One region of the Gallibacterium sp. ZY190522 genome, then DNA from elsewhere that is predicted to be linked to it. Evidence: riboswitches for the same ligand, from Rfam matches in the RefSeq annotation. Region 1 holds a riboswitch; the other holds the start of a gene.
The links. Region 1 has a riboswitch for thiamine pyrophosphate ahead of thiB (thiamine ABC transporter substrate binding subunit). Riboswitches for the same ligand answer to the same signal wherever they lie in the genome.

Region 1 (5,954 bases):
CTTGTAATGCTAATGCCAAATTAACCGCAGTTGTCGATTTTCCTACTCCACCTTTACCAGAACTCACCGCAATAATGTTTTTCACTCCGTTTACTGCCGGTTGATTGTTAGCTCTTTTTAAAGTAGCGATTTGATAATTAAGATTCCATTCAGTTGATGCAACCTTCGCCAACCGTGCCAACGATTCACTTAATGATGCTTTCAAATCGGCAAAACCGCTATTCCAAGCAAATGGCATTGTTAACTCAATTTGCAATTTGTTGTTTTCACAACTAATTTTTTTCACTGCTTTTAGTGTCAGCAGATCTTTTTGTAAGGTAGGATGTTGAAATTGTTCTAATTTGTCGGCAATTTGTTGCACAACATTTTCATCAAGATGAGTATAAGTAAAATTAAGACTACGCATTTATCTGTCCTTAAATTAGGTAGTGTTTAAATTAGCTCGTCTATTTAACCACGACCACAAGCAACTGTTAAGTAAAATCAATCGAAAACAGCGCTAATACATATTTGGTAGTAGTAGTTAAACTGGAAAATAGACTGTCAATAGAGTAACATTAGCGGTTATTTTCACAATTAAAAAACGAATTAATCAAAAGGAAAAATTATGTCCAGTCGCCGTCAAATATTAGTTACTTGTGCCTTGCCTTATGCAAACGGTCCAATCCATTTAGGTCATATGCTTGAACATATTCAAGCCGACATTTGGGTACGTTTTCAACGGATGCGCGGTAATGAAATTTATTTCGTCTGTGCAGACGATGCTCACGGTACACCTATTATGTTGAAAGCGGATCAAATGGGTATCTCGCCAGAACAATTGATTGCAGATGTGCAACAACAACATATTTCTTCATTTTCCGGGTTTAATATCAGTTATGATAATTACTACTCTACTCATAGTCCGGAAAACCAAGAATTATCCTGCACAATTTATAACAAATTGAAACAAAACGGCTTTATCAAGAGCAAGACTATTTCTCAACTTTATGATCCAGAAAAAGGAATGTTCCTACCGGATCGATTTGTGAAAGGTACTTGCCCAAAATGTAAAGCTGAAGATCAATATGGTGATAACTGTGAAGTCTGTTCCGCTACTTACAGCCCAACAGAGTTGATTAATCCTCGTTCTGTCGTTTCCGGCGCAACTCCGATCCTGAAAGAGTCCGAACACTTCTTCTTTGATTTACCGTCATTTGAATCTATGTTGAAAGACTGGATTAAATCTGGCACGTTGCAGACCGAAGTTTCCAATAAAATGATGGAATGGTTTGAATCTGGTTTACAGCAGTGGGATATTTCTCGTGATGCGCCTTATTTCGGTTTTGAAATTCCAAACCAACCTGGTAAATATTTCTATGTCTGGTTAGATGCCCCTATTGGTTATATGGCATCTTTCAAAAATTTATGTAATCGTAAAAATATTGATTTCGACCATTTCTGGCAACAAAACAGCAACACCGAACTTTATCATTTTATTGGTAAAGATATTGTCTATTTCCACAGTCTATTCTGGCCGGCAATGCTTGAAGGTGCAGGTTACCGCAAACCGAATAATATTTTTGTACACGGTTATGTCACAGTAAACGGTGAAAAAATGTCTAAATCCCGTGGTACTTTCATTCAAGCAAAAAACTATCTTGAATATCTTGATCCTGAATGTTTACGTTATTACTATGCAGCAAAATTAAGTGGTCGTATTGATGATTTAGATTTAAATTTGGAAGATTTTGTACAACGTGTGAACAGCGATATTGTCAATAAATTGGTTAATCTTGCTAGCCGTAATGCAGGATTTATTCAAAAGCGTTTCGATGGAAAATTAGCAGATCGCCTACACGATCAAGCCTTATGGCAAGAATTCAGCCAACAGGCAGAACAAATTGCTCAACATTACGAAAATCGTGAATACAACAAAGCAATTCGTGAAATTATGACTTTATGCGATAAAGCCAATAAATATGTGGATGAAACCGCACCTTGGATAATTGCAAAAGATGAAACTCGCCAGCAGGAATTGCACGAGGTCTGCTCAATGGGTATTCAAATGTTTCGTATATTAATGGGCTATTTAAAACCGGTATTGCCGAAATTGGCGGAGCGTGCAGAAGCCTTTTTGCACGATGAATTGCGTTGGGAAACCTTAACTTCACCATTATTGGCACACGAAATTGCGCCGTTCAAAGCATTATTTAGTCGTTTAGAAATGAAACAAATTGAAGCTTTGATCGATGCATCGAAAGCAGAAAATGCTCAATTTACAACCCAAACAGCGCCGGCAAAAATAAGTGAAACAGACAGTGAAATTGAGCCATTTGAAAAAACTATTACTATTGATGATTTTGCTAAATTGGATTTACGTGTGGCAAAAGTATTGAAATGTGAAGCCGTGCCAGAAAGTAAAAAATTATTGAAGTTCACACTTGATTTAGGTGTTGAAACTCGTCAGGTTTTTTCAGGTATCAAAGCAGCTTACAACAAACCGGAAGAATTAGAGGGGAGAATGGTGATTATGGTTGCCAATCTTGCGCCTCGTAAAATGAAATTCGGACTTTCTGAAGGAATGATTTTATCTGCCGGTAGTGGTGGTGCAGATCTGTTCCTACTTGATGTCGATAACGGTGCTAAAGCTGGTTATCGTGTCAAATAAAACCATCATAAATAGCGATGGGGCTTCTATTAGCTCCATCTTTCTTTTTATTCAATCAATTCACTTTCTAAGAAAAAACAATGTCACTCACACCCGAAAGCCAATTATTACAACGCCACCTTAATCTGTTTGAAAATGAAACTTTACTTTTTCTCGGTAATATACAGGATGATTTTCCATCACAATGTCGTATCTTAGCCAAACGGATTAATGTAGTCAGTTATTACTTTGATTATGTATGTCACGCTAAAAATCCTACTGAATTTACGCTTGAAGCTGATTATCAAGAAGCATCGCTCATCGTTTTTTACTGGGGTAAAAACAAACAGGAATGTCTGTTCCAATTAACGCAAATTTTGTCGCAAGCCCCTGTCGGGCAAAAAATGTTGTTGGTGGGAGAAAATCGAGGCGGTGTCCGCTCTGCGGAAAAGTTCTGTGGTGAATTGGGCGATATTCATAAAATTGATTCCGCACGCCGTTGCAGTCTTTACTATTTTGAATTACAGAAGCCGGTGCAATTTGCATTATCCGATTGGTGGAAACAATATTCGCTGCCTCAATTGCCGCAATTAACCATTTATGCACTACCGGGGGTCTTTAGCTCCGGTGAACTGGATCAAGGCACAGATTTATTGCTTTCCACCTTGCAACAGCCTATACAAGGGAAAGTGCTGGATGTCGGTTGCGGCGCAGGTGTAATCGGTGCTTATTTGAAATTCCATTCACCTCAAATAGATCTGACAATGAGCGATATTCACGCAATGGCGCTTGCCTCGGCAACGCAAACGTTGCAACAAAATCAACTGCAAGGTACGGTTATCGCTAGTGATGTTTTTTCACAAATTAATGACAAATTCGATTTAATTATCTCCAATCCGCCGTTCCATTCAGGTTTAAATACTACTTATCAAGCAGTAGAAACCTTAATCACTGAAGCCAAACAACATTTAAATCGTGGCGGAGAATTAAGAATTGTAGCTAATGCATTTCTGCCTTATCCGGATCTGCTTGATCGCAGTTTCGGCTCACATCAGGTTCTTGCGAAAACTGGAAAATTTAAGGTTTATAGTGTAAAAAATGCTTAAATGACGGTATCTTTCATAAACTTTTCACAATTTCATTGTCTAAATCGCTACAATTTCGTATAGTAATTGCCGTTCTCAACGGGGTGCATTACTAAAAGTAAGGCTGAGATAATACCCGTCGAACCTGAACTGATTAGTCGCAGCGGAGGGATTTGAGAAGCAGCTTGCTATTCAAAATCCTGTTTGCATTTATCAATAATGAAATAGGAATTCACTATGTTAAAAAAAACACTTTTCCTCAGTGTATTGACCGTTAGTACCATTTCTTTCACCAATGCTGAAACCTTAACCGTTTATACTTATGATTCTTTTGCTTCCGATTGGGGGCCTGCACCAAAATTAGAACCTATTTTCGAAAAACAGTGTGGATGTGATCTCAAATTCATCCCATTTGAAGATAGTGTCACAATGTTTAATCGGTTACGTTTAGAAGGTAAAAAAAGCAAAGCCGATGTTGTGTTAGGTTTAGATCAAAGCTTGATTGAAGCTGCGGATCAATCACAGCTATTTGCCAAAACTGACATCAGTTTAAACAATCTCCACTTACCACTAAAATGGGAAAATCAAACCTATATTCCTTATGATTTCGGTAGTTTCGCCTTTATTTATGACAAAACAAAACTCAGCAATCCTCCAAAAAGCCTAAAAGAATTGATTGAACGTCAGGATTTACGCATTATCTATCAAGATCCGCGCACCAGTTCTGTCGGTCGTGGCTTATTACTTTGGGTCAATCAGGTTTATCCGCAAGATCAAGTAGAACAAGCGTGGCAACAACTGGCAAAGCACACCGTCACTGTCGGCAAAGGTTGGACTGAAACTTACGGTGCCTTTTTGAAAGGAGAAAGCGATTTAGTATTGAGCTACCGTAGTTCACCACTCTATCATCAACTAAATGAACAGAAACAAAACTATGCTGCAACAGAATTCAGCGAAGGCAATATTTTACAAATCGAAATTGCAGCAAAATTAAAAGCAAGTAAACAAACGAAATTAGCAGATCAATTTTTACAATTTTTAATCTCACCGGAAACACAAAATATCATCAGCAAAAGTAATGTGATGTTTGCTGTTACCGATGCAGCGATTGAACCACATTATGATCAGTTGCGTCATCGAGTGCTATCTGAAAAAACTATTGATACTTCAAATATCAGCCATCAACAAACCAAGCAATGGCTTGCTGTATGGCAAAATGCGTTGGCAAAATAATGCGTTATATTGAAATAAAACGGCAACTTTTTCTGTTGCCGGGTTTAGTCATATTATTACTGCTCGCCATTATTTATGGCGGCAGCTTACAACAATTACTACAACATAGTCGCTTCTCACAATGGCTAAATTTACTGCAAAACGATTACCTGCAACAAGTTATCTTTTTCAGTTTTTATCAAGCCGGATTATCCGCTACTTTCTCACTATTTTTCGGTATTATTGTTGCCAGATCACTGTTTTATCTAGATTTTTTTGCCAAAACCTTTCTATTAAAAATTTTCTCGCTGACCTATGTGTTACCGGCACTGGTTGCTATTTTCGGTATTGTCGGTATTTACGGTTTCAATGGTTGGATTAATCAATTTCTTCGTCTATTCGGGCAGCAACTTCCCGATATTTACGGTTTAAGCGGTATTCTAATCGCCCATCTTTTTTTCAATATTCCGTTAGCGGCAAAAGTGTTATATCAACGCTTGCAACAGTTGCCTGCTTCACAATTCAAATTGGCGGCGCAACTGAATTTACGTCATTGGCGTTTTTTCCGTTGGGTAGAAATGCCATTTTTGCGTCCAACCTGTTTTAATCTGTTCGGACTTATTTTTTTGCTCTGCTTCACTAGTTTCACTATTGTTCTAACGTTAGGAGGTGGTCCGAAATATACCACGTTGGAAGTTGCAATTTATCAAGCAATCACTTTTGATTTTGATATTGAAACCGCAGCATTATTAGCTATTTTACAATTTTTATTCTGCTTCACACTATTTAGCATTAACAACCGTTTTGGTCGTTATCAGCAAAGTGAAACTTCACTTCAACCACGCTGTTTACCGAATTTAAACCGTTATCAACGTTGCTATCACTACTTTATTTTAACCACAGCGACACTTTTCATTGTTGCTCCGCTACTGGAAACGCTATTTGCTGGATTAAATGCCCGTCATTTATGGCAACAGTTGTTACATCCAGAATTATGGCAAGCTATTGCTTTTTCACTCTTGTTAGCA
Region 2 (5,954 bases), 280 kb from region 1:
ATCAAACATACGGCACCGGCTATGCTGTGGTTACTCAAGCATTAAATGATCAGGCTTTAGATAATTCTGTCGGCATTGCTAAACTATTTGCTACTGTCTTTACTTACTGGTCCGGAATTGCCGGTGGGATTTTTACACCTGCATTAACCACCGGCGCTGCAATCGGTAGCAACATTTGGCATTTGAGCGGCGGTATCGTTGATCAACGTTTTTTAGTGTTATTATCAATGGCAGCTTTTTTAGCTGCGGCAACACAATCACCGGTGACCGCCAGTGTGATTGTAATGGAAATGACAGGAAGTCAGCCCGAATTGGTCTGGCTGCTCAGTACCAGCTTAATGGCTTCTATCGTGTCACGCCAAATTTGCCCTAAACCGTTTTATCATTTTGCGGCGGGACGCTTCCGTCAACGTATTCAAGAACAATTTAATCAACAACAGAAAACCAATGACAACAACACAAATTGATTTTTATCGTGGGCGATTTTCTGTCGCCCCAATGCTGGATTGGACCACACGTCACTGCCGTTTTTTTCATCGACAATTCAGTCGTCATACCTTGCTGTACACCGAAATGGTCACCGCACCGGCGATCATTTATGCTAAATATGATCATCTGCTTTATCATCCTCAAGAATTGCCGTTAGCACTACAATTAGGCGGCAGCGATCCGCAACAACTGGCGGATTGTGCCGCACTTGCCGAGCAGCGTGGTTATAGTGAAGTTAACTTGAATGTCGGTTGCCCATCAGACCGCGTGCAAAACGGTTTCTTCGGTGCCTGTCTAATGGCAAAAGCAGACTTGGTGGCACAATGTATTGACGCAATGCAGCAACGCATCAATATTCCGGTCACGGTTAAAACCCGAATCGGCATTGATGATCTCGACAGTTATGAATTTCTTTGTGATTTTGTTGAAAAAGTCGCCGCTGTCGGTTGTCAGGATTTTATTATTCACGCCAGAAAAGCGTGGCTTTCCGGATTAAGCCCGAAAGAAAATCGAGAAATTCCACCGCTTGATTACACGCGTGTTTATCAATTAAAACGGGATTTTCCACAACTGAAAATTGCGATCAACGGCGGCATAAAAACGATTGAAGAGATACAACAGCATCTACAATATGTCGATGGCGTAATGGTTGGGCGTGAGGCTTATCAAAACCCACAATTATTGGGATATATTGATCAAGCGTTGTTTGATCCGAATGCAGCAATCGTTACCTCATTAGAAGCGGTTGAAAAAATGTTTCCTTATATTGAACGAGAATTACAACAAGGCGTGCCGTTGGGAGCAATCACACGTCATATGCTGGGTGCATTCCAAAATCAACGCGGTGCAAGACAATGGCGACGTTATTTAAGCGAAAATGCACATAAAACCGGCGCCGGTATCGAAGTGGTTGAAAAGGCGCTGTCTTTCGTGCAATAGCGGTAATAAGTGATTGCATTGATTTGCCTTTTCTTACTAAAAATAACGTAGAATGGACAGGCTTTTGAATTTGAGTCATTCAGATCAAAAATAAGTGATAACGCAATCAACTTCACGACAAAATAGTGGTAAAGTAAATGCGGTTTTTCTAAGAGAAATGCTCTTATCTACTCGAAATTAGCTAGCAAAGAAGGAGAAAAATATGGCAACTCGCCGAGAATTAGCAAACGCAATTCGTTTTTTAAGTATGGATGCGGTGCAAAAAGCAAAATCAGGACACCCAGGCGCACCTATGGGAATGGCGGATATCGCTGAAGTTTTATGGCGTGATTTTTTATCTCATAATCCGAACAATCCAAAATGGATCAATCGTGACCGCTTTGTGCTTTCCAACGGACACGGCTCAATGTTGATTTATAGTTTATTACACTTAACCGGTTACGACCTTTCAATTGAAGATTTAAAACAGTTCCGTCAATTGCATTCTAAAACACCCGGACACCCTGAATATGGTTATGCACCGGGTGTAGAAACCACCACTGGGCCATTGGGGCAGGGCATTACTAATGCTGTCGGTATGGCGATTGCCGAAAAAACGTTAGCCGGTCAATTTAATCGACCAGGACACGATATTATCGACCATTACACTTATGTTTTCTTGGGTGATGGCTGTTTAATGGAGGGTATCTCTCACGAAGCCTGCTCTCTTGCCGGAACTTTAGGTTTAGGTAAATTAATCGCATTCTATGATGATAACAATATCTCCATTGATGGACACGTTGATGGTTGGTTTACTGATGATACCCAAAAACGTTTTGAGGCTTACGGTTGGCAAGTCATTCCTGCGGTAGATGGTCATAATGCAGCAGAAATTAAAGCCGCTATTGAAGTGGCAAAAGCAGAAACCTCAAAACCAACATTAATTATCTGTAAAACCATTATCGGTTATGGCTCACCAAATAAAGCCAATTCTCACGACAGTCACGGTGCGCCGCTAGGAGAGGAAGAAATTGCATTAACGCGTAAAAATTTAGGTTGGAATTATGCACCATTTGAAATTCCAGCTGAAATTTATGCGGAATGGGATGCAAAACAACAAGGCGCAGAAAGAGAAGCGGAATGGCAACAACGCTTTGCTGCTTATCAATCAGCATATCCAGAATTGGCAGCTGAATTATCACGCCGTTTAGCCGGAGAATTACCATCAGATTGGCAAGCACAATCTCAAGCATTTATTGAAAAGTTACAAGCGAATCCAGCCACTATCGCTAGCCGTAAAGCATCACAAAATGCGATTGAAGCCTATGCGAAAATCTTACCTGAATTTTTGGGCGGTTCCGCTGACTTAGCGGGTTCAAACTTAACCTTATGGTCGGGTTCAAAACCATTACGAGCCAATGTGATTGATGGAAACTATATTAACTACGGTGTGCGTGAATTCGGGATGTCCGCCATTATGAACGGCATTGCTCTACACGGTGGATTTATTCCTTACGGTGCCACTTTCCTAATGTTTATGGAATATGCGCATAATGCAGTGCGTATGGCAGCGTTAATGAAACAACGTGTGCTTTTTGTTTACACCCACGACTCTATTGGTTTAGGGGAAGATGGGCCAACCCATCAACCGGTAGAACAAACGGCAACATTACGTTTAATTCCGAATTTAGAAACTTGGCGCCCGTGTGACCAAGTGGAATCTGCGATTGCGTGGCAAGCAGCGGTTGAACGCACTGCAGGCCCAAGTGCATTAATTTTCACTCGTCAAAACTTAACACAAATGGAACGTAACGCCCAACAACTTGCCAATGTTAGACGCGGTGCTTATGTCTTAAAAGATTGTGAAGGTACGCCTGAATTAATCTTTATTGCAACCGGTTCAGAAGTGGAATTGGCAGTGAAAGCAGCGGAACAATTAACTGCGGAAGGACACAAAGTGCGTGTAGTTTCTATGCCAAGCACGAATGTATTTGATAAACAGGATGTCGCTTATAAAGAAAGCGTATTACCAAGCAACATCAAGAAACGTGTTGCAATTGAAGCCGGCATTTCGGACTTCTGGTATAAATATGTTGGCTTGGAAGGTCGTGTTGTCGGAATGAACCGCTTTGGTGAATCTGCTCCAGCAGGCGAGTTATTTAAATTATTCGGATTTACTGTGGATAATGTCGTTGCTAAAGCGAAAGAAATTCTATAATTTTGCTTTTGTGATTTAATATTGAACACTCCCCCATTAGTAAATAGTGGGGGATTTTTCGTTTTTAATCACTTTATCATTTTACAATTATCTAACTAAGTTAAAGATAAAATGCTCAAATATTAGTTCGATTTTGTTTTGATATAGCATAAAACAACAATTTTCTTAAATTTATCATTATTGATCTGTTGCCATTGTCAAAATTTCGCTGTAAAGTAATCGACCATTAGTCGGGGTGCTGTTTAACAGCTGAGAAAATACCCGTTGAACCTGATCCAGTTAGCACTGACGTAGGAAACTAATTATGCAACATTTACACCTTTTATCTATTCCCATTTCCCTTCTGATTTTTACTTATTACTGCTATTTATCATTAACTCATTGATATCAGGTTATTGATAATGAATGCGGTAGAAATCCGGCAATTAACATTGTCATTTACTGACAAACCACTTTTTGTCGACTTTAATTTCAATATTGCTCATTCTCGCTGGAGTGCTGTTCTTGGGCGTTCCGGCGTCGGCAAGTCAACTTTATTGCGTGCTATTGCCGGATTAGAACAAAATACAATAAAATCTGGAAAAATTATAGTTAAACATTGTCCGAATCATCAGCAAAAAATTGCTTTTATGGCGCAAAATGATGGCTTGTTTCCTTGGCTTTCCGTTTTAGACAACGTACAACTGGCACATCATTTACAGGGATCAAAAAATAAAGCTAGTCGCCAACAAGCGTTATCACTACTAGAGCAAGTGCAATTAGCGGATTATCAGCATAAGCCTTGTTATCAACTTTCCGGAGGACAACGACAACGTGTAGCATTGGCGAGAACGCTAATGCAATCTTCCGATTTGATCTTAATGGATGAGCCTTTTTCCGCTTTAGATGTGGTTACTCGCCAACAGCTCTATCAACTTGCGACAACCTTATTAGCCGGGAAAACTATCCTATTGGTCACACACGATCCACAAGAAGCATTACAACTATGTGATGATATTTTTGTTCTACAAAAACAAACTGATCGGGTTGTTCTCTCACAAAAAGTTTCAACCGCTGTTCATTCTCCGCAACAACCGCAATTTTGGCAGATATACCAACAGTTATTCTCTCTTTTGCAGGAGGAATTTTAATGTATTCACTATCCTCACTGTTAAAAACAGCTCTGCTCTGTCTATTTTTATTAGCGTTATGGCAAGGCACAATTCTTATTTGGAATTTACCGCACTATCTGTTGCCGACACCGTCTGATGTGTTCCAACAGCTCATTTCCCATCATCAGTTGTTGTGGCAGCACACAATGGTTACGCTATTGGAAATTTTTCTTGGCTTGTTTCTTGGGTTTGTTTTTGGCTTGTTTTCCGCCATCTTGCTCTCTATATCTAATCGGATTGCTACTTTTTTATTGCCGTTACTACTTATTTCTCAAGCTATTCCTGTTTTTGCGATTGCGCCACTGCTGGTGTTGTGGCTCGGTTATGGATTGGCTTCAAAGGTCGCAATGACAATTCTAATTATCTATTTTCCGGTTACCGCCGCCTGTTATGACGGTTTGAGAAATACGCCGAAGATTTGGTTGGAACTGGCACAAACCATGCAAATTACTCGTTGGCAAATGCTGTTTAAAGTTCGTCTACCGGCTGCATTACCTGCGCTCTCATCCGGTTTACGCATAGCCGTTTCCATTGCACCGATTGGCGCAGTCATCGGCGAATGGGTCGGGGCAAATCAAGGTTTAGGCTATCTAATGCTACACGCCAACGCACGTATGCAGGTTGATTTAATGTTTTCAGCACTCTTTTTATTAATGTCGATCACACTTTTACTCTTTTTTATTACCGATAAATTACTGCACCGTGCATTACCTTGGGTAACGCAATTACGTTAAGGAGAAATGATGTCAATTACACAACAATTTATTCAGCAAGCACAACCAGATTGGCAACGTTATGTCAGACATTCATTTGTACAACAACTAGGAAATGGTTCTTTACCACTTGAATGCTTTCAACACTATCTAATTCAAGATTATCATTATTTGTTGCACTACAGTCGCGCTTTAGCATTAGCAATGTATAAATCTCACCATTTTGTGCAACTTACTGCTTTTAATCAAGATTTACAGAATATTTTGGCAGAAGTGCAATTACATATTCATTATTGTCAGCAATGGCAAATTTCTAAAACAGAACTGGACAATACACCAGAATCACCTGCTTGCGTTGCTTATACCCGTTATATGCTCGATTGTGGCTTACAAGGGGGGTTAGCTGAACTCTATACTGCGATTGCACCTTGTGCTTTAGGCTATGCAGAAATCGGTAAACGACTA

Region 2: another riboswitch for thiamine pyrophosphate. It lies ahead of ACXPAV_RS07435 (ABC transporter ATP-binding protein); the one in region 1 lies ahead of thiB (thiamine ABC transporter substrate binding subunit).

Annotation. Positions count from the first base shown of each region.
Region 1 covers NZ_CM135118.1:1,243,901-1,249,854, forward strand. The annotation lists gene apbC (iron-sulfur cluster carrier protein ApbC) at 1-406, opposite strand, end outside; gene metG (methionine--tRNA ligase) at 608-2,650, shown strand; gene rsmC (16S rRNA (guanine(1207)-N(2))-methyltransferase RsmC) at 2,731-3,735, shown strand; TPP riboswitch at 3,805-3,904, shown strand; gene thiB (thiamine ABC transporter substrate binding subunit) at 3,952-4,947, shown strand; gene thiP (thiamine/thiamine pyrophosphate ABC transporter permease) at 4,923-5,954, shown strand, end outside.
Region 2 covers NZ_CM135118.1:1,526,845-1,532,798, forward strand. The annotation lists gene ACXPAV_RS07420 (chloride channel protein) at 1-467, shown strand, start outside; gene dusA (tRNA dihydrouridine(20/20a) synthase DusA) at 448-1,428, shown strand; gene tkt (transketolase) at 1,631-3,625, shown strand; TPP riboswitch at 3,847-3,939, shown strand; gene ACXPAV_RS07435 (ABC transporter ATP-binding protein) at 4,027-4,755, shown strand; gene ACXPAV_RS07440 (ABC transporter permease) at 4,755-5,510, shown strand; gene tenA (thiaminase II) at 5,526-5,954, shown strand, end outside.